Regions from separate parts of the Streptomyces sp. NPDC004721 genome, predicted to be linked through region 3. Evidence: riboswitches for the same ligand, from Rfam matches in the RefSeq annotation. Region 3 holds a riboswitch; each other region holds the start of a gene.
The links. Region 3 has a riboswitch for cobalamin ahead of ACWEK3_RS24370 (cobalamin biosynthesis protein). Riboswitches for the same ligand answer to the same signal wherever they lie in the genome.
Positions count from the first base shown of each region.

Region 1 (6,933 bases), on a different contig from region 3:
GGCGAGCATGATCCGCTCGGCGATACGGGTGGACAGGGCCTTCGCCTCCGGGGAGTCGAAGGGCAGCCGCAGCTTGAAGAAGACGTCCTGAAGGCCCATGGCGCCCAGGCCCACCGGCCGCCAGCGGGCGTTGGAGCGGCCCGCCTGCTCGGTCGGGTAGAAGTTGATGTCCACCACGCGGTCGAGGAAGGTGACGGCGGTGCGGACGGTCTCGTCCAGCCGCTCCCAATCGATGTCCCCGCCGGCCACGAACGCGCCGAGGTTGACCGAACCCAGGTTGCACACCGCCGTCTCACCGTCGTCGGTGACCTCCAGGATCTCCGTGCAGAGGTTGGAGGAGTGGACGACGTGGCCGGGCTGTGCCGTCTGGTTGGCGGTGCGGTTGGCGGCGTCCTTGAAGGTCATCCAGCCGTTGCCGGTCTGCGCGAGGGTGCGCATCATGCGGCCGTACAGGTCGCGGGCCGGCATGGTCTTCCTCGCCAGGCCCCGCGCCTCCGCGGCGCGGTACGCGGCGTCGAACTCCTCGCCCCACAGGTCGGTCAGCTCCGGCACGTCCGCGGGGGAGAACAGCGACCACTGCCCGTCGGCGTTCACCCGGCGCATGAACTCGTCCGGGATCCAGTGCGCGAGGTTGAGGTTGTGCGTCCGGCGGGCGTCCTCGCCGGTGTTGTCGCGCAGCTCCAGGAACTCCTCGATGTCCGAGTGCCAGGTCTCCAGGTAGACCGCGGCGGCGCCCTTGCGCCGGCCGCCCTGGTTCACGGCGGCCACCGAGGCGTCCAGGGTCTTCAGGAACGGCACGATGCCGTTGGAGTGCCCGTTGGTGCCGCGGATCAGCGAACCGCGGGAGCGGATGCGGGAGTAGGCGATGCCGATGCCGCCGGCGTGCTTGGACAGACGGGCGACCTGGAGGTAGCGCTCGTAGATCGAGTCCAGCTCGTCCCTGGGGGAGTCGAGCAGGTAGCAGGACGACATCTGGGGGTGACGCGTACCGGAGTTGAAGAGCGTGGGGGAGGAGGGCAGGTAGTCGAGGCGGCTCATCAGCCCGTAGAGCGCCTCGACCTCGTCGACCGACCGCGCGGTGTCGTCCTGCGCGAGACCCGCCGCGACCCGCAGCATGAAGTGCTGCGGCGTCTCGATCACCTTGCGGGTGATCGGGTGCCGCAGCAGGTACCGGCTGTGCAGGGTGCGCAGGCCGAAGTAGCCGAAGCGGTCGTCGGCGGCCCGGTCGATCAGCGCGTCCAGGCGGTCGGCATGGGCGCGTACGAACTCGGCGGTCCGGTCGGCGACGAGGCCCTCGCGGTGGCCCACGGCGACCGAGTCGGTGAAGGAGGCGACGCCCTGGGAGGCGGCCTCGGCGCGGACGGCGAGGGTCAGCAGCCTGGCCGCGAGCCGGGAGTAGGCGGGGTCCTCGGAGATGAGCCCGGCGGCCGCCTCCGTGGCCAGCTCGCGCAACTCGGCCTCGTCGGCCCGCGCCGACCGGCCGCGCAGCGCGGCGGCGGCGACCCGGCCGGGGTCGGCGTCGGGGAGGTCGGCGGTCAGCTCGGTCAGGGTCCGCAGCAGTACGGCACCTGGACCGTCGGTTTCCGGAGCTGTGACTGAAACCGGGTCTGCTGGCGCGATGGTCACGTGGAGCTCTCCCTCGCTCGGCACGGGGCCTCGCCGAGGGCAGGGGGCGGCACACGAGCGCACGCGGCGCCGCGTCCACCGGCCCATTCCACGAGGCCCGGACGTCAGGGCACCCGGACCGGACGGCCGGGCGCACTGTCGGCAGGTCCTCGGACTGACGCTCGTGGCGGCCCATGGGGGCATACGCGCACGAGTACACCGTTGCGGGACAGTTCCGGATTCGCACCGGATTCCCCTGCGGCGACAGTGAGCACGAGCATACATCTTGTGCTGAGTGAGTCGGGCACCCCCATATGTTGTGCCGCGTCGACTCCGGAACGTGTCAGAATGTCAACTCGTAGGTGAGCAGCATGATGTCGTCCAGGTGCGGGAGGGGGTTCCAGTCCCGGCCCGGCGTGCGGACGAAGCCCAGACGCTCGTAGATGCGGTGGGCGGTGTGCATGGTGCCCTGGGTGGACAGCACCACGCGGACACAGCCCTCCACGGCCCGTGCCCGGTCCAGGCAGGCCCGTACGAGGGCCTCGCCGACGCCTCGGCCGCGCGCCGTGTGCGCGACCGCGAGCATCCGTATCTCGGTCTCCCCGGGACCGGCGAGGTCGGCCATGGGGCCCGTGCCGGGGACGAAGGTCACGCCGCCGAGCACCGTCCCGTCCGCCACCGCCACCAGCACCTCGGCCGCGGCCGCCCGCTTGGCCACGTCCCGCAGCTCGCCGAGATACCCGTCGCTCTCACCGAAGTCGAGGAGCCCGTCCCGGAGATAGGCCTGGGCGGTGATCTCACCGAGGGTGCCGTACTCGCCGGGTTCCACCGGCCGGATCACGATGTCCATGGCCCGAGTGTGCCGCACGGGCACGGCAGCGGGCCGCCGGATTTCTCCGGCGGCCCGTGGGATGCCCCTCCCGGGTGTCAGTGGGGCGCCGCCGCCGTGGTCGGCGGGAGCTCCACCTCGACGCCCGGGTCGCCGGCGTCCGCCGTGTAGTCCTCGGGCCGGGTCTCGTCCACGCCCTGAGGCGCCTTGACCGCCCTCAGTACGAACGTCAGGACCACCGTGACGACCGCGTTGAGCACGAACGCCGTCAGACCGATGTAGCCGATCTCGCCGATGCCCGGGATCTCCTTCGCCGAGCCGCCGAAGTGCTTCTGCGTCGGCGAGGCGACCCCGTAGGCGGCGACCGTGCCGTAGACCATGCCGACCGCCCAGCCCGCCAGCAGCGCCCAGCGGTGGAACCAGCGGGTGAACAGGCCGCCGACCAGGGCCGGGAAGGTCTGCAGGATCCAGATGCCGCCGAGCAGCTGGAAGTTGATGGCGACCGTCTTGTCCATGGTCAGGACGAAGACCAGCGCGCCCACCTTGACCAGCAGCGACACGATCTTGGAGACCCGGGTCTCCTCCTTCGGCGTCGCGTGCGGGCGGAGGAAGTCCTTGTAGATGTTGCGGGTGAACAGGTTCGCGGCGGCGATCGACATGATGGCCGCCGGCACCAGCGCGCCGATGGCGATCGCCGCGAACGCCACCCCCGCGAACCAGTCCGGGAACATGTTCTCGAACAACTGCGGAATGGCGAGCTGGCCGTTCTTCACCTGCACGCCCGCCGCGATCGCCATGAAGCCCAGCAGGGCGAGCAGGCCCAGCATCAGCGAGTACAGCGGCAGGATCGTGGTGTTGCGGCGGATCACCTCGCGGCTGCGCGAGGACAGGGTCGCGGTGATCGAGTGCGGGTACATGAACAGCGCGAGCGCGGAGCCCAGGGCCAGCGTGGCGTACGTCCACTGGCCGGCCGCCGCAGGCACCAGGCCGCCCGTCCCCGACTCGCTGAACTTCTGGTCCGCCTTGGCGAACACCTCGCCGAAGCCGCCCAGCTTGATCGGGATGTAGATGATGGCCACCGCGATCACGATGTAGATCAGGGTGTCCTTCACGAACGCGATCAGCGCGGGCGCGCGCAGTCCCGACGAGTAGGTGTACGCCGCCAGCACACCGAAGGCGATCAGCAGCGGCAGGTCCTTCACGAACCAGTGGGTGCTGTCGCCGCCACCGACGCCCATCACGTCAAGGACGGCCTGGATGCCGACCAGTTGGAGCGCGATGTACGGCATGGTCGCGAGGATGCCGGTGAGCGCCACCGCCAGCGACAGGCTCTTGGAGCCGAACCGGCCGCGGACGAAGTCCGAGGTGGTCACGTATCCGTGCCGGTGGGACACCGACCACAGCCGCGGCAGGAACGTGAAGATCAGCGGGTAGACCAGGATCGTGTACGGCACCGCGAAGAAGCCGGCCGCGCCCGTGGCGTAGACGGCGGCCGGCACGGCCACGAAGGTGTAGGCGGTGTACAGGTCGCCGCCGAGCAGGAACCAGGTCACCCAGGTGCCGAACGACCGGCCGCCCAGGCCCCATTCGTCCAGGCTGTGCTCGTTCTCGGCACGGCGCCAGCGCGCGGCCAGGAAGCCCATGACGGTGACGAGCAGGAAGAAGAAGATGCAGACGCCGAGCGCGACGCCGTTGACACCGTCCTTCACTTGACCGCACCCCCGTCCTCGGCCGTGGCGGCAGGGGCGGTCCGGGCGGCCCGCGAGGCCCGGGCGGCACGCTGATCACGCAGCCACAGCCGGTACGCGGTCATGGTCAGGGCCGCGGAGAGGACCACCCACAGCATCTGGTACCAGTAGAAGAACGGGATCCCTATGAACACCGGATCCGTCTTCGCGTACGACCCCACCCACAGCAGCGCCACGAAGGGGGCGACGAGGCAGAGGGCGATGACGACCCTTAAGGGTGTCACCACCGCTCTGGTGGCTTCCGGGGCATTCGACATGTGGCGACTCCGTCCCCTAGCTGATCACCGGCGAGCGTCCGTGCAGTGCGCAGGCAATCTAGGTCACGGTGTCACACGTGCGGAATCCCTCGTGCGCATGACGCCGCGGACCGCCACGAGATTCTTACGCCATCACAAGACCCTTACTCCTGCGGCCGCTTGAGACGTGCCACGAACTTGTAGCGGTCCCCGCGGTACACCGACCGCACCCACTCCACCGGCCGGCCCTCGCGGTCCAGGGAGTGCCGGGAGAGCAGCAGCATCGGCAGGCCCACGTCGGTGCCGAGCAGGCCCGCCTCGCGCGGAGTGGCCAGCGAGGTCTCGATGGTCTCCTCGGCCTCGGCGAGATGGACGTCGTAGACCTCGGCGAGGGCGGTGTAGAGGGAGGTGTACTTCACCAGGCTGCGCCGCAGCGCCGGGAAGCGCTTGGCCGACAGGTGGGTGGTCTCGATGGCCATCGGCTCGCCGTTGGCCATGCGCAGCCGCTCGATACGCAGCACGCGCCCGCCGGCGGTGATGTCGAGCAGCTCGGCCAGGCGGTCGTCGGCGGTCACGTAGCCGATGTCCAGCAGCTGCGAGGTCGGCTCCAGGCCCTGGGCGCGCATGTCCTCGGTGTAGGAGGTCAGTTGCAGCGCCTGGGAGACCTTCGGCTTGGCGACGAAGGTGCCCTTGCCCTGGATGCGCTCCAGCCGGCCCTCGACGACGAGTTCCTGGAGCGCCTGCCGCACCGTGGTGCGCGAGGTGTCGAACTCGGCCGCCAGGGTCCGCTCCGGCGGGACCGGAGTGCCCGGCGGCAGCGTCTGCGTGATGTCGAGCAGGTGCTTCTTCAGGCGGTAGTACTTGGGCACGCGCGCGGTACGGACGGTCGCCCCACCCTCGTTCTCCGCACTGCTGACGTCGGTGCTCATGCTCCGCCTTCCCGGCTCCAGTGCCGATGCGGCCGACGTCCCGTCGGCCCCGGCTCACATCGTGGCACGGCTTCGCGTGCCGGGTGGTCACCCGTACGCTCCGTGATCTCCTCTGTATACCGTTGCGACTCCGGCTGGTCTAGTCCATCGCCCCGGCCAGGGCGGGTGGTCCACCTGGCCAGGGCGGCCGGCGGGCCGCGTGCGGCCGCCGCTGGTCCAGTGGAACGCGGGCGTCCATTTTGCCGGACGAACAATGAAAGGTCCCTGCATATCGCGGTCGCATAACGGACCACGTGAGCGGGTCGGCGCACTCTTGACAGCCCTATTGGTCTGGGCCAAGCTCCCCGTACTGGTCTACACCATTGGTCCAGGTCCCGGCCCCACGGGCGGTTACGCGCCGACGCTCGGATGTCGCTCAACCGCGGGGAGGCAGGGGGGTTTGTGGCATCCCTGAGGAGGGTGGCGTGAAGCGCAAGCTGGTAGCCGCGATCGGTATCGCGGGCATGATGGTCTCCATCGCGGCGTGTGGGGGCGGCAAGGACGACGACGGGGGCAAGGCCAAGACCGGCAAGGACGGCTACGCCGGCCAGACGCTCACCGTGTGGGTGATGGACGGTTCCTCTCCGGACCAGTGGCAGAAGGATGTCGCCGCGGCCTTCGAGGCCAAGACCAAGGCGAAGGTCAAGTTCGAGATCCAGCAGTGGGACGGCATCCAGCAGAAGCTGACCACCGCTCTGTCCGAGGAGAACCCGCCGGACGTCTTCGAGATCGGCAACACCCAGACCCCCGCCTACGCCAAGACCGGCGGCCTCGCCGACCTCGCGGACCTGAAATCCTCGATCGGCGGCGACTGGACCGAGTCCCTCAACAACTCGTCCGTCTTCGACGGCAAGCAGTACGCGGCACCGTGGTACTTCGCCAACCGCGTCGTCCTCTACAACAAGAAGCTCTGGGCCGACGCCGGCATCAAGGACACCCCCAAGACCCGCGACGAGTTCTACGCCGACCTCAAGAAGGTCGGTGACAAGACCGGTGCCGAGCCGATCTACCTGCCCGGCCAGAACTGGTACCACTTCGTCGGCCTGGTGGTCGGCGAGGGCGGCGAGCTGGTGAAGAAGGAGGGCGACAAGTACGTCTCCAACCTGGCCGACCCGAAGGTCGCCGCCGCCATGGAGACCTACAAGAAGTTCCAGGCCCTGTCCAAGGCGTCCAAGGACAAGGACGAGGCCCACCCGCAGCAGGGCGAGGTCTTCGCCAAGGGCAAGGTCGGCGCGTTCATCGGCATGGGCTGGGAGGCCGGTATCGCGATCAAGGCCAACCCGAAGATCGAGAAGGAGATCGGCTACTTCACCATCCCGGGCGCCACGGCCGACAAGCCCGAGGGCGTCTTCCTCGGCGGTTCCAACCTCGCCGTCGCCGCGGGCAGCAAGAAGCAGGAGCTCGCCAGGGAGTTCCTGAAGGTCGCCCTGTCCGACCAGTTCGAGGGCCAGCTGGCCAAGGAGAACGGCGTCATCCCGAACAAGGAGGCGCTGCAGAGCAACCTCCAGGGCAACGCCGTCGCCGAGGCCGCCGCCCCGGCCGCCGCG
Region 1 is NZ_JBSGBZ010000020.1:128,770-135,702, forward strand. Features, by position in the region: gene ACWEK3_RS20390 (ribonucleoside-diphosphate reductase subunit alpha) at 1-1,626, opposite strand, end outside; cobalamin riboswitch at 1,750-1,886, opposite strand; gene ACWEK3_RS20395 (GNAT family N-acetyltransferase) at 1,949-2,455, opposite strand; gene mctP (monocarboxylate uptake permease MctP) at 2,533-4,143, opposite strand; gene ACWEK3_RS20405 (DUF3311 domain-containing protein) at 4,140-4,439, opposite strand; gene ACWEK3_RS20410 (GntR family transcriptional regulator) at 4,583-5,347, opposite strand; gene ACWEK3_RS20415 (extracellular solute-binding protein) at 5,812-6,933, shown strand, end outside.
Region 1: another riboswitch for cobalamin. It lies ahead of ACWEK3_RS20390 (ribonucleoside-diphosphate reductase subunit alpha); the one in region 3 lies ahead of ACWEK3_RS24370 (cobalamin biosynthesis protein).

Region 2 (6,933 bases), on a different contig from region 3:
AGGTCGGGGCTGCTCAGGGCCGCGCAGGAGACGCGGTACTCCTGGTCGAGGACCGGCTCCAGCGATCCGAGACGGCGGGCGCGGCGCACGGCGGCCAGGGTGACCTTCACGGCGGTCGGTGACCTGGTGAACAGGGTTTCGGCCGCCTCCTTGGCGGCGGGCTCGCCGTGGTCGAGCAGCCGGCTCACGATGTCCTCGACCGTCGCGCCGGCACAGCAGGGGTCGATCCATTCCCTCTGCCTCTCCAACTCCCCTTCCGGCAGCGGTCGGGCATGGCGCGCCAGCACCTCCCGTACGGGCGTGCCGGCGAGGTCGTCGATGAGGGCCGGCAGGGCCGCTGACGGCACGTAGTGGTCGGCGAGCCCGCAGAGCACGGCGTCGCCGGCGCCGATCTGCGTACCGGTCAGCGCGAGATGGGTGCCCAGTTCCCCGGGGGCGAGGGCCAGCAGATGGGTGCCGCCGACGTCGGGTATGAAGCCGATGCCGGTCTCCGGCATCGCGATCCGCGAGCGCTCGGTGACGATGCGGACGCTGCCGTGCGCGGAGACGCCGACGCCGCCGCCCATCACGATGCCGTCCATGACGGCGACGTACGGCTTCGGATAGCGGGCGATACGGGCGTTGAGGCGGTACTCGTCGCGCCAGAAGGCGGCCGAGGCGGCGCCGTCCCCGTCGCGGACGTCGTCGTGGACGGCGCGGATGTCACCGCCCGCGCACAGGCCGCGCTCCCCCGCGCCGGTGACGACGACGGTCTCCACGACCGGGTCGTGCTCCCAGGCCGTCAGTGCCGCGTCGATGCGGCACACCATCTCGTGGGTGAGGGCGTTGAGGGCCTTCGGCCGGTTGAGGGTGATGTGGGCGGCCCGTCCGTCGGTGTGGACCAGGACGGGTTCCTCGGCGGCGGTCATCCGAACGCCTCCGTCAGGCCGCGGGCCACGATGACACGCATGATCTCGTTGGTTCCTTCCAGGATCTGTTGCACGCGCAGGTCAGGGACGATCTTCTCAAGGCCGTACTCGCCGAGGTAGCCGTAGCCGCCGTGCAGTTGGAGCGCCCGGTCGGCGGCCGAGTGGCCGGTGTCGGTTCGTGCGATCACGCCGTGCATGCCCTGCACGCCGGGCGCCGGAATCGCGGATCCGCGAGGTCCACGGGTCCCGGAGCCTCCTACAGTCGACGTATGCGCATCGTCTCCCTGCTGCCCGCCGCGACCGACATCGTCGCCGAACTCGGACTGTCGGAGCAGTTGGCCGGCCGTACCCACGAGTGCGACTGGCCGCCGCGCGAGGTCGCTTCGGTACCCGTGGTGACCGGGGCCGACCTGGACCAGGACGCGCTCACCAGCCGGGAGATCTCCGACGCCGTCGGCGGGTCGGCGCACTCCGGCTCGTCGCTGTACACGCTGGACACCAAGGCTCTGGCCGCCCTGCGCCCCGACGTGGTGCTCACCCAGGACCTGTGCGACGTGTGCGCGGTGTCGTACGAGAAGGTCAGCCGGACCGTGCGGCTGCTCGACGCCGACACTCGAGTCCTCAGCCTGGAGCCGCGCACGCTCGACGACGTACTGGACTGTCTGGTCACCGTCGGCGACCTGCTCGGCGTGCGCGAGCGCGCGCAGCGGCGCCGGGGCGAGTTGCAGGCGCGCCTCGCCCGGGTGCGCGACGCGGTCGCCGGCCTCGACCGGCCCCGGGTCGTGGCGATCGAGTGGCTCGACCCGCTGTGGCCTGCCGGACACTGGGTGCCCGAGCAGATCACCACCGCCGGAGGTGAGCCTCTCCTCGCCGCGCCCGGCGAGCACACCAAGCCGATGACCTGGGAGGCGGTACGCGCCGCACAACCGGACGTGGTCCTCCTCCTGCCGTGCGGCTTCCCACCTGAACGCACCCTGCGCGAAGCCGCGTTGCTCACCGCGCTGCCCGGCTGGACGGATCTGCCCGCCGTTCGGTCCGGCCGCGTCTGGGTGCTGGACGGGCCGTCCTACTTCAACCGGCCCGGCCCCCGCGTGGTGCGCGGCGCGGAGGTACTCGCCCAGGTCCTGCACGGTGTGCCGGCCGGCGAGGCGGTCACACCGGTCGAGGCCCGCCCGTTCCCCGGCCGGTGACGACGGGCCGGCCTCCTCGCGCGTGCGGGCTTCAGGAATCCGTGGCACGTCGTGGCGGTGTGATGGCGTAAAGGTCGAGGATGTCCGGCAGGGGAGCCACGCCCCGGCCTCCGGCGCGCACCCAGGCGACGATGTCCTCGGTCGCGTCCGCATCGTTGACGAGTCCGAGCCAGACCGGCCGCGCACCGGCGGCCCGGCCCGCGGTGGACGGCTGGACCACGATGACGTTCGCCTGCTCGCACACGTCGAGGCAGTCGGAGATGCGCACCGGCACCTCCGCTCGCAGCCGCGCGGTCTGCGCCGCGTGATCGACCCCGGTCACCTTGGGGCTGCCGCAGCAGCAGTCCCGGCACACGACGACCCGGCACGGCACCGAACCGCTCCCCGTCACGGCACCGCCCGGTGCCTCGTCCGTCGGCCTCTCGGGCACGCCGCACCACTCCCCTCCCGGGGAGATCCGCCCCGGTGTCGCTCGAGGAGGCGACCGCGTGAGTCTCCTGGCTCCCGGGTCTTCACTCGTCCCGCCTTCCCACCCCGGGCGGGGCAGTGGCCTTCCGGAACTCGCTCACCGGTCACAGTGGCGGGACCGCGCCGGATTCTCACCGGCTTCCTCGGACCGCCGTCGCCATTTGTCGCCGATCATCATCCCATTGCCGTTCGCTGACTTGAGAACGGCCCGCTTCGTTCATTTCTGGCACTGCGGGCACCAGACCGTGCGGCGGCCGCCGACGCGGTTCGAGCACAGAGGCCACCCGCAGCGAGGACACATCGGCTCGCTGTCGTCCCTGTGCCCGGTGAGCCAGGAGCGCCTCGGCGGCACGCACCCGGCGCGCACGGACGTCTCAAGGACCCGGCCCATCCCCTCATAGACACGCCGGATCTCGGTCTCGCTCAGGTCGCGCGCGGGAGTCCGCGGAGGGACACGGGCCCGCCAGAGGATCTCGTCGGACAGGAGGTTCCCGAGACCCGCGATCACGGACTGGTCCATCAGCGCGGTCTTGACGGCGCGCCGTCGTCCCGACAGCAGCTCCCTGAATTCCGGCGCGCGCACGGTGAGGGCGTCGGGACCGAGACCGTCCGTGATCCGTTCGATCTCCGTGTCGCCGGCCAACCGCACGCCCTGCAGCTTGCGTTGATCGCGATAGCGGAGGTGCCGGGAACCGTCGATCGTCAGCAGGACGCGGTCGTGCGCCTCTACCGGTTCGTCCGGGGAACAACACCGCAGCGACCCCGTCATGCCGAAATGCCAGACAAGGGTGGGACCGCCGTCGTCCGTCGGCACGAACAACCACTTTCCCTGCCGCCACGCCTCCCCCAGTCGCCTGCCCACCAGCTCCCTCCGCAGCCGCTGTGCGCTGACACCGCGCAGAACCCCCGCGTCCCGCACCTCGACGTCCGTGACACACCGGCGCCGGCCGCAGGTCATCAGCACCTCGCGGAATCCCTCGACATCCGGCAGTTCGGGCATGCGTTCGTCCCGGCTCTTCGTCGTACGGTCGTCAGGCCGCCACACGCGGTGACGGGTACCCGTGGAGGGCGAGCCCACGCGCTCGGCACTCCGCATCCGGGCGTCATGCCTCCGATCGGATGATCGCCGGTTTGACGGACGGCTCGACCGGGATACCCATGGCCCGTGATCCCGTCCAAGGTCGACGACACGCTGCCCGAGCTGGCTCCCTTCGTCCACGCCGTACAGGGCCGAAGGCCCGACGACGGCACGTGGTGCGAGGCGTGGACGGTGCCGGCTACTGAGCCATCGTTGCTTTTGGGCTGACCCGGCCCACGGCCTAGCGGCGCTTCACCCAGCGGGTGTGGCTGCCACGGCGAACAGCCCCTCGTAGGGTGGACCGTCATGGCCGAGTCTCACCCGCTGCTGGGCATGTTCCTCGATGCTGCCGACGGCCGCTTCCCGCCTGCAGACGGCCGCGTAACAGTTCTTCCGCCTCTGCCGGGTGGGCTGGAGTGCTCGGTCGCCTTCACCGGGCACGCCGTGGTCGCCACCGCCCTGTCCACTTCCGACATCCAGGCTCAAGGACCCGACGGTTACGGGGCTTCAATGGCTCCTGATTTCCTGTGCTACCTCGCAGGTCGTGAGGGGTGGATCGACAGTGTCGACGCGACACTCGTTGCGCGTGGCGTGCCGGCCCCTCGCCGCCTGCCTGAACGTCTTGACGTCGATGACCACCCGCGCGTTCGTCATGCTCAGGCTCTGCGTACTGACGTCCGTGTCTACGGAGATGAACGCGGCCTTGTCACACTGGCCGGTGGCCTGGCTGGGCGGCGCGAGATGAGCATCGAACTCAACGACCCTGGTAGCAGCACGGCTGGGCTCGGTCGCTCCCTGCTGCGTGACGCGCTCACCTTGCTCCCCGCCGGTGAGCCGGTTTTCGCCGCTGTCGCCCCAGGCAACGCTCGATCCCTTCGAGCTTTCCTCGCGGCTGGTTACAGCCCCCTGGGCAGCGAGGTCATCATCCGTCCCAAACGGCCGGCCTCGGGGTAGACCCGCATCCGCGCCCAGACCCTGGGCTGATCCTCGCCCAAGAGCGGGGCCGGGTCACCGTTTCCGCCAGGGCAGCCCAGATCAACATGGCCGCGCCGATGCCGAGCATGGCCAATACCCAGGGGTTCAGCAGCGCGTCCACCGAACCCCCCGCTCGTCGTCTGATGCAGTCCGCCTCCGGCGTCCTGACGCGTCGCACTACACCACGAGACCGAGGAAATCCGCCCACGCCGAGGAGGCGACCTCGAATCGCGGCCCGTCGCTCTGCTTGGAGTCGCGTACGTGTACGGCACTGGGGGCGTGTGCGACTTCCACGCAGCTGTCGCCTTCGGACCCGCTGTAGCTGCTCTTGAACCAGTCCAGCTCACGGTTGGTGTTCATAGCGCTCCTCGCATCCGCTGCAACAACTCCGCCGAGTCCGCGGGGGACAGGGCCTGCGAGCGCATCTTGGCATAGCGCATCTGCATGACGCTCACCGCTTCTCGGTCGGAAACCAGCTGCCCGGTCTTCTGCCCTTCCGAGTACCCCAACCACTGACGCTCCGGGGTCTCCAGAAGCTGCATCGGCCCGTCCGTACCCGCGTGGTGCGGCTGCCGCTGCGGCATGATCTGCAGCTCCACGTTCCACGGTTCCGTGCGGACGAGGAGGTGGTCGAGCAGTTCTCGGGTGACCTCCTCACCTCCCGTGTGCCGCAGCAGTACCGACTCCTCGACAATGAAACTGAACGCGACCGGCGGCCTGCGCGTCAACAGTTCCTGCCGCGCCAGCCGGGCGGCGAGCCGCTCCTGGAGCTGCTCCTCCGTAGGCGGAGGCGGCACGTTGAGCATCACCGCCCGCGTGTAGGCCTCGGTCTGGAGCAGCCCCGGCACGACCCGGCACTCGTACGTGCACAGGCTGACCGCCGTCTCCTCCAACTGCGCCCACTCCCGGAACCAGACCGCCAGCCCCCGCTGCCGCCCCACGTGCCGGGCCACCGCGCGCAGCACACCGAACGACTCCAGCGCCTCCTCGGCCCGTTCGACGAAGAGCGCGGTGGGCATCCGCCGGCCCTGCTCGACAGAAGCGACTGACGCATGCGAGTAGTTGAGCCGTTCGGCCAGCTGTTCCTGCGTCAGCAGGGCCCGTTCACGGAAGACCTTCAGGGCCGCCCCGAACGCCTTCATACTGCCGGACGAATCAAGCGCACTGCCACTTGCCATGAATGACGACCCCCTTGTCACACCCGCGTCACCTCTTGCAACGGGTACAACGGCCCGACCATGAGCAGGGGTTACGTGTCCGGCCCGGCTACAACCAGTACAGGACGGCTTGTACGGGCGGCCGGGTGCAGCGTGCGCGCGGCCTGGACGGACGCTGTGAAGGCGTCACTTACGGTCACGAACGGCGATCCCTGAGACTCTTGAACCTGGCCATCGCTGCGTCGAATGACTAGGAGTCCTTCTGTGACGGCACGCCCCGGATACGAGCAGAGCTGGACGATCTACGGTCAACGCCAGCTGGACTACGGCTACTCGCCCCCGGTACCGGATCGCATCGACTGGGGATTCTGGCCCGGCGTGGGTCCCGGAGCCGAGACCCTCGGAGACATCCGCGGCAAGCGGATCCTCGACGTCGGATCCGGTCCCGGACACCACGCCGTCCACCTGGCCCGCGAGTACGGCGCCCTCGTGGACGGCATCGACCTGTCCGCCACCCAGCACCAGCGGGCACTGAACGCTCACGGCAGCGAGCCCGGAGTCCGCTTCCTGTGCGGAGACGTCGCCGAGCATCTGCGTCGCGCGGAACCGTACGAGGCCGCCTACGGCATCCGCACCTTCGCCTGCATCGACCCGCACCACCTGCTGCCGGCCCTGCGGGACGGGCTGGTCGACGGCGCGCCCCTCGTCTTCTCCGCCCTCCACACCGACGCCGACGCACAGGGACCCTCCAACGAGGTCATGCCACGGCAGGAGTTGATCCGACTGCGCGACGGGGAACCCATCCCCACCCAGATGTGGGTGCTCACTCCGCAGCTCTGGGAAGACCTCCTGACCGAGCACGGGTTCCGTGTGGAGGGGGTCGAACTCCTCACCGCACCGGAACCGGACAACCCCGGGATACTCCAACTCGTCCGGGCCCGACGCCACCGCACGACCAGCCCACCTCGCGTGACCAGTCGCCCACGGACCGCCCGGCCGCCCGTACCCCACGCCGCGATCGGTGTCGGAGCCATCGTGTTCGGCGAGCGGGGCCTGCTGCTGGGACGGCACCGGCACGGCACCTGGGAGCTGCCTGGGGGCACCGTCGAACCCGGAGAGTCCCTCCACGACACCGTCGTGCGCGAACTCGCCGAGGA
Region 2 is NZ_JBSGBZ010000004.1:89,739-96,671, reverse strand. Features, by position in the region: gene ACWEK3_RS04720 (enoyl-CoA hydratase/isomerase family protein) at 1-908, opposite strand, end outside; partial or broken gene ACWEK3_RS04715 (acyl-CoA dehydrogenase family protein) at 905-1,084, opposite strand; gene ACWEK3_RS04710 (cobalamin-binding protein) at 1,178-2,098, shown strand; gene ACWEK3_RS04705 ((2Fe-2S) ferredoxin domain-containing protein) at 2,130-2,528, opposite strand; cobalamin riboswitch at 2,589-2,711, opposite strand; gene ACWEK3_RS04700 (Fpg/Nei family DNA glycosylase) at 2,784-3,566, opposite strand; gene ACWEK3_RS04695 (hypothetical protein) at 3,951-4,598, shown strand; gene ACWEK3_RS04690 (DUF397 domain-containing protein) at 4,797-4,979, opposite strand; gene ACWEK3_RS04685 (helix-turn-helix domain-containing protein) at 4,976-5,797, opposite strand; gene ACWEK3_RS04680 (bifunctional class I SAM-dependent methyltransferase/NUDIX hydrolase) at 6,023-6,933, shown strand, end outside.
Region 2: another riboswitch for cobalamin. It lies ahead of ACWEK3_RS04705 ((2Fe-2S) ferredoxin domain-containing protein); the one in region 3 lies ahead of ACWEK3_RS24370 (cobalamin biosynthesis protein).

Region 3 (6,933 bases):
GTCGCCTGGGCCCTCACGCTGCCCGCCGCGGCCCTGGTCGCGGCCGGCGCGGAGGCCGTGACGCGCCTCGGCGACTGGGGTACCTGGCTCGTCGCCGCGTTCCTCGTGGCCTCCAGCGCCGCGATCTGGAAGATCTCCCGCCGCGAGGTCGTCGACCACACCAACGTCAACGAAACCGAGGAGCCGGCCGGCGTGGTCACCCAGGCCATCGCGGCCGTCACCCCGCCCCCGGCCTCCCCGGTGACCGAGGAACTCACCGCCACGATCCCCGCCCAGGCCTCCGCACCCGCCGCTGATCCCGCGTCCGTGGCGACCCCGCCGGCCGCCACCGTCTGAGCCCGCGCCACAGGCAGAAGGAAGAGAAGCACCATGAAGATCGACTGGGTGGCCCTCGGCTCCGTCTTCGGCGTCAGCCTCGGCGTCACGGTGGGCCTCGTGGCCCTGTTCACCCTCGGCATCGCCGGCCTCTCCCGCCGCGAGCGGGCCGTCGCCGCGGGCCACGGCGGCGGGGCCCTCGCGGTCACCGGCGCCTACGCCTGCTTCGCCGCGTGCGCCGCCGCCGTGGCCTACGGGATCTACCTGATCGTGGCCTAGTTGTATTGCCCCGACAGACAACGTTCGCCCCGTCGCGACGCCCGGCACGCTCCCCCGAGCTCTTCGAGCAGGGGGGACCCCACTCGCCGCACCGGCCGAAAGCCCAAGTACGTCCAGTACGAGGACTTCCGGCCGGCACTCCCCCAAGCTCTTCGAGCAGGGGGTACCCCCAGAGCACGCACCAGACGCCGCTCCTTCACGGGCAAACGTTGCCTGCCGCGGCACTAGTGCTGCGACCGGCGCGGCCCGGACCCCGGCAACCGGGTCCGGGTCCGGGTCCCTCACGTCACCCGCCCTTTCCGGGCCGTCCCCACGACGGCCCGGAAAGGGCGGGTCTTCTGGTTCCCGGCGTCCGCGGTGTGGGCCTCATCTCAGTACCCCTGCGCAGGTCAACGGCAGGTTGACGGGTGTTCGCGGTGCGTGGTGGACTGCCGGAGCCAAGTACGGCGGCAGGAGAGGAAGTCCGGTGCGAATCCGGCGCGGTCCCGCCACTGTGACCGGGGAAGAACTTCCCCGGGAGCCAGGAACTCTCGCCGCCGGTCTCGTCGAACCAGGGCGTGGACACCCTGAGTGAGGACACATATCGCCATGCGCGGCTGCCGACCAAGGTTCACCAGCGTCTGTCCGACCGACCGCACGACCGGCTGACCCGATGGGTGCCGATCGCGACTTCGCGTACGGCGCCGCCGCCGGCCTCCTCGGTGACCTGCTCCTCGGCGATCCGCGCCGCGGGCACCCCGTCGCCGTGTTCGGACGGGCCGCGGGTGCCGTGGAACGCGCGCTGTGGCGGGACCACCGCGGCTGGGGCGCCCTGCACACCGCCGTGTGCGTGGGGGGCGTCGTGTCGTCGGCCGCGCTGGCCGTGTCCGCCGCGCGTTCCTCCCGTACCGCGTCCGTCGCGCTGACCGCCGCCGCCACCTGGGCCGTCGTCGGCGGGACCTCCCTCGCCCGTGAGGCGCGGGAGATCGGGCGCGCGCTGGGGGCCGGGGACGTCGAGGCCGCGCGGGCGCGGCTGCCGCATCTGTGCGGGCGCGACCCGCAGGCGCTGGACGCCGACGGGATCGCCCGGGCCGTCGTCGAGTCCGTCGCCGAGAACACCTCCGACGCGGTGGTGGGCGCGCTGGTGTGGGGCGCCGCCGCCGGTGTGCCGGGCCTGCTCGGCTTCCGCGCGGTCAACACCCTGGACGCCATGGTCGGGCACAAGTCCCCCCGGTACCGCCGCTATGGCTGGGCCTCGGCCCGGCTCGACGACCTCGCCGGATGGCCGGGGGCACGGCTCACCGCCGCCCTGGCGGCCGTCACGGGCGACGACCCGCGCGGTGCCGTACGGGCCTGGCGCTCCGACGCCGGGAAGCATCCGAGCCCCAACGCCGGTCCGGTGGAAGCCGCGTTCGCGGGGGCGCTCGGGGTGCGGCTGGGCGGCACGCTCTCGTACGCCGGGCGCGTTGAGCACCGCCCGGTGCTCAACGGCGCCGGACGCGCCGTCCGGCCGGGTGACATCGAGCGCGCGGTACGGCTCTCCCGCCGCGTGGGCTGGCTCGCGCTCGGCGTGTGCGCGGGCGTACGGCTGCTGAAGAGAGGACGGACGTCATGAGTGGCGGTCTGCTCGTCGCCGGCACCACCTCCGACGCCGGGAAGAGCGTCGTCACGGCCGGGATCTGCCGGTGGCTGGTGCGCCAGGGCGTGAAGGTCGCCCCCTTCAAGGCGCAGAACATGTCCCTCAACTCGTTCGTCACCCGGGAGGGCGCCGAGATCGGGCGGGCGCAGGCCATGCAGGCCCAGGCGTGCCGCATCGAGCCGACCGCGCTGATGAACCCGGTGCTGCTCAAGCCGGGCGGCGAGCAGAGCAGCCAGGTCGTCCTGCTGGGCAAACCGGTGGGCGAGTTGAGCGCGCGCGGCTACCACGGCGGGCGGCAGCAGAAGCTCCTCGGCACCGTGCTGGACTGCCTCGCCGAGCTGCGGAGCACGTACGACGCGGTGATCTGCGAGGGGGCGGGCAGCCCGGCGGAGATCAACCTGCGCCGGACCGACATCGTCAACATGGGGATCGCGCGCGGCGCCCGGCTGCCCGTGCTCGTCGTCGGCGACATCGACCGCGGTGGCGTCTTCGCCTCCTTCTACGGCACGCTCGCGCTGCTGTCGCCGGAGGACCAGGAACTCGTCGCCGGGTTCCTCGTCAACAAGTTCCGCGGGGACGTCTCGCTGCTCGAACCCGGGCTCGACATGCTGCACGCGCTCACCGGCCGGCGTACGTACGGCGTGCTGCCGTTCCGGCACGGGCTCGGCATCGACGAGGAGGACGGGCTGCGGGTCTCGCTACGGGGCGCGGTGCGGGAGTCCACCGTGGCGCCGCCGGTCGGCGAGGACGTGCTGCGGGTCGCCGTCTGCGCCGTGCCGCTGATGTCCAACTTCACCGACGTGGACGCGCTAGCCGCCGAACCGGGCGTCGTGGTGCGGTTCGTGGACCGGCCCGAGGAGCTGACCGACGCCGACCTCGTCGTCGTGCCCGGCACACGCGGCACGGTCAGGGCGCTGGAATGGCTGCGGGAGCGGGGGCTCGCACGGGCTCTGGCGAGCAGGGCCGCCGAGGGGCGGCCGGTGCTGGGCATCTGCGGCGGCTTCCAGATCCTCGGCGAGCACATCGAGGACGACGTGGAGAGCCGCCGCGGGCACGTCGACGGGCTGGGCCTGCTGCCCGTACGGGTCGGGTTCGCCCGCGAGAAGACCCTCACCCGGCCGCGGGGCGAAGCCCTCGGCGAGCGGGTCGAGGGATACGAGATCCACCACGGGGTCGCCGAAGTCACCGGCGGGGAGCCCTTCCTGGACGGCTGCCGGGTCGGGGCCGTCTGGGGCACGCACTGGCACGGCTCGCTGGAATCGGACGGCTTCCGGCGCGCGTTCCTGCGCGAGGTGGCGGCCGCCGCCGGACGCCGTTTCGTGCCGGCGCCCGACACCTCGTTCGCCGCGCTGCGCGAGGAGCAGCTCGACCGGCTCGGCGACCTGATCGAACAGCACGCGGACACGGACGCGCTCTGGCGGCTCATCGAGTCGGGCGCGCCGCAAGGACTGCCTTTCATTCCACCGGGAGCGCCCGCATGAGCACAGTGTTGTTGTTGTCGACCGCCGACACCGATCTGCTCGCCGCCCGAGCCTCGGCCGCCTCCTACCGGATCGGCAACCCGACCCGCGTGGACGTCGGCGAGGAGCTTCCGGGGCTGCTCGACGGCGCGGACGTCGCCGTCGTACGGCTGCTCGGCGGCAAGCGCGCCTGGGAGGACGGGCTCGCCGCACTGAAGGCCTCCGGCGTGCCGACCGTGCTGCTGGGCGGAGAGGCCGTACCGGACGCCGAGTTGATGGCCGAGTCGTCGGTACCGGCCGGAGTCGTGGCGGAGGCGCTGAAGTACCTCGTCGAGGGCGGCCCGGAGAACCTGGCGGAACTCGCCCGGTTCCTCTCCGACACGGTGCTGCTGACCGGCGAGGGCTTCGAGGAGCCGCGGCGGATGCCGGAGTACGGCGTTCACGGCGAACGTGCCCTGGTGGCCGGCCGCCCGACCGTCGGCGTGCTCTTCTACCGCGCCCACGAACTGAGCGGCAACAGCGCGTTCGTCGACACGCTGTGCGACGCGATCGAGGCGCACGGCGCCAACGCCCTTCCCGTCTACTGCGGTTCGCTGCGCGACGCGGACGCCGGGCTGTACGAGATCCTCGGACGCGCCGACGCGCTGGTCGCCACCGTCCTCGCCGCCGGTGGCACGCACGCTTCTCAGGCGTCGGCGGGCGGCGACGAGGAAGCGTGGGACATCGGGGCGCTCGCGGACCTCAACATCCCCGTGCTGCAAGGGCTCTGCCTGACCTCCTCGCGCGCCGCGTGGGACGGGTCCGACGCGGCGCTGTCCCCCATGGACGCGGCCATGCAGGTCGCGATCCCGGAGTTCGACGGGCGGCTGATCACGGTCCCGTTCTCCTTCAAGGAGCAGGGCCCGGACGACGTGCCGGTGTACACGGCCGACCCCGAGCGAGCCGCCCGGGTCGCCGGGATCGCGGTGCGGCACGCGCGGTTGAAGCACAAGGTCAACGCGGAGAAGCGGGTCGCGCTCGTCTTCACGGCGTACCCGACCAAGCACTCGCGGGTCGGCAACGCGGTGGGGCTCGACACCCCGGCGTCGGCGGTACGGGTCCTGGACGCGCTGCGGGACGCGGGCTACGCGGTCGAGGGCTGTCCCGACAACGGCGACGAGCTCATCCACCGCCTCATCGAGGCGGGCGGTCACGACGTGGAGTGGCTGACGGAGGACCAGCTCGCCGCCGCGCCCGCGCGCGTGCCGCTGGCCGACTACCGGGCGTGGTTCGACCGGCTGGACCCGGAGCTGCGGAACGCGATGACGGAGGCGTGGGGCGAGCCGCCGGGCGGCCTGTACGTAGACGGCTGCGACATCGTCCTGGCCTCCCTGCGGTTCGGGAACGTGGTCGTCATGATCCAGCCGCCGCGCGGCTTCGGCGAGAACCCGATCGCGATCTACCACGACCCCGACATGCCGCCGTCCCACCACTACATGGCGGCCTACCGGTGGCTGGAGGCTGCGACATCAGAGGGGGGGTTCGGCGCCGACGCGATCGTGCACATGGGCAAGCACGGCACGATGGAGTGGCTGCCCGGCAAGGGGCTGGGCCTGTCCCGCGGATGCGCGCCGGACGCGGTGCTCGGCGACCTGCCGCTGGTGTACCCGTTCATCGTCAACGACCCCGGCGAGGGAACCCAGGCCAAGCGGCGCGGGCACGCCACGGTCGTCGACCACCTCGTCCCGCCGATGGCGCGCGCGGACACGTACGGCGACCTGGCCAAGCTGGAGCAGCTCCTCGACGAGTACGCGCTCGTCTCCGACCTGGACCCGGCGAAGGCTCCCGCCGTGCGGGCCCAGATCTGGACCCTGGTCAAGGCCGCCGAACTGCACCACGACCTGCGGGTGGACGAGCAGCCGGACGACGACGCGTTCGACGAGTTCGTCATGCACATCGACGGCTATCTGTGCGAGATCAAGGACGTGCAGATCAGGGACGGCCTGCACATCCTCGGCGGCGGCCCGGTCGGCGAGCCGCGGGTGAACCTGGTGCTGGCCGTGCTGCGCGCCTCGCAGGTGTGGGGCGGGCAGGCGAACGCGCTGCCGGGGCTGCGGGCCTGTCTCGCGGAGCACTTCGGCCTGGTGGAGAAGGAGTTGCTGGCCGAGCCGGGCGCTCCGGTGAAGGTGCCGGTGGAGCTGACGGACCTGGTGGAGGGTCCGGCGCGCACGGCCGCGGACGCCATCGACCTGCTGGAGCAGCTCTGCCGGCGGATCGCCGAAGGCATGGAGGAGCGTGGCTGGGCGGCCGACACGGGTCCGGCGCTCGTCCGGGAGGTACTGGGCACCGAACTCCCGGACGCGACGGCCGTGCTGGAGTTCGCCTGCACCGAGGTCGTGCCGCGGCTCGCCCGTACGACGGACGAGATCGGGCACATCCTGCGGGCGCTGGACGGCGGTTACGTCCCCGCGGGACCGTCCGGCTCGCCGACCCGGGGTCTGGTCAACGTGCTGCCGACCGGGCGCAACTTCTACTCGGTCGACCCCAAGGCGATCCCGTCCAGGCTGAGTTGGGAGGTCGGCCAGTCGCTCGCCGACTCGCTGGTGGCCCGCTATCTCCAGGACACCGGCGCGTACCCGAAGTCGGTGGGCCTGACGGTCTGGGGCACGTCCGCGATGCGCACCCAGGGTGACGACATCGCCGAGATCCTGGCGCTGCTGGGCTGCCGCCCGGTGTGGGACGACGCCTCCCGCCGGGTGACCGGCTTCGAGGTGGTCTCCCTGGCGGAGCTGGGCCGGCCGCGCATCGACGTGACGGTCCGCATCTCGGGCTTCTTCCGGGACGCGTTCCCGCACGTCGTCGGGCTGATCGACGACGCGGTACGGGCGGTGGCGGAGCTGGACGAGCCCGCCGAGCGGAACTTCGTGAAGGCCCACGCCGACGAGGACACCGCCGAGCACGGCGACCGGCGCCGCGCCACGGCCCGTGTCTTCGGCTCCAAGCCGGGCGCGTACGGCGCGGGTCTGCTGCCGCTGATCGACGCGCGCAACTGGCGCTCGGACGCGGACCTCGCCGAGGTGTACGCGGTGTGGGGCGGCTACGCCTACGGACGCGGCCTCGACGGGCGCGCGGCGCGCGGGGACATGGAGACGGCGTTCCGGCGGATCGCGGTGGCGGCGAAGAACGTCGACACCCGTGAGCACGACCTGGTCGACGCGGACGACTACTTCCAGTACCACGGCGGCATGGTCGCGATGGTGCGCCACCTGACGGGGACGAGCC
Region 3 is NZ_JBSGBZ010000027.1:56,874-63,806, reverse strand. Features, by position in the region: gene ACWEK3_RS24380 (anion permease) at 1-336, shown strand, start outside; gene ACWEK3_RS24375 (hypothetical protein) at 370-594, shown strand; cobalamin riboswitch at 1,002-1,146, shown strand; gene ACWEK3_RS24370 (cobalamin biosynthesis protein) at 1,247-2,188, shown strand; gene ACWEK3_RS24365 (cobyric acid synthase) at 2,185-3,693, shown strand; gene cobN (cobaltochelatase subunit CobN) at 3,690-6,933, shown strand, end outside.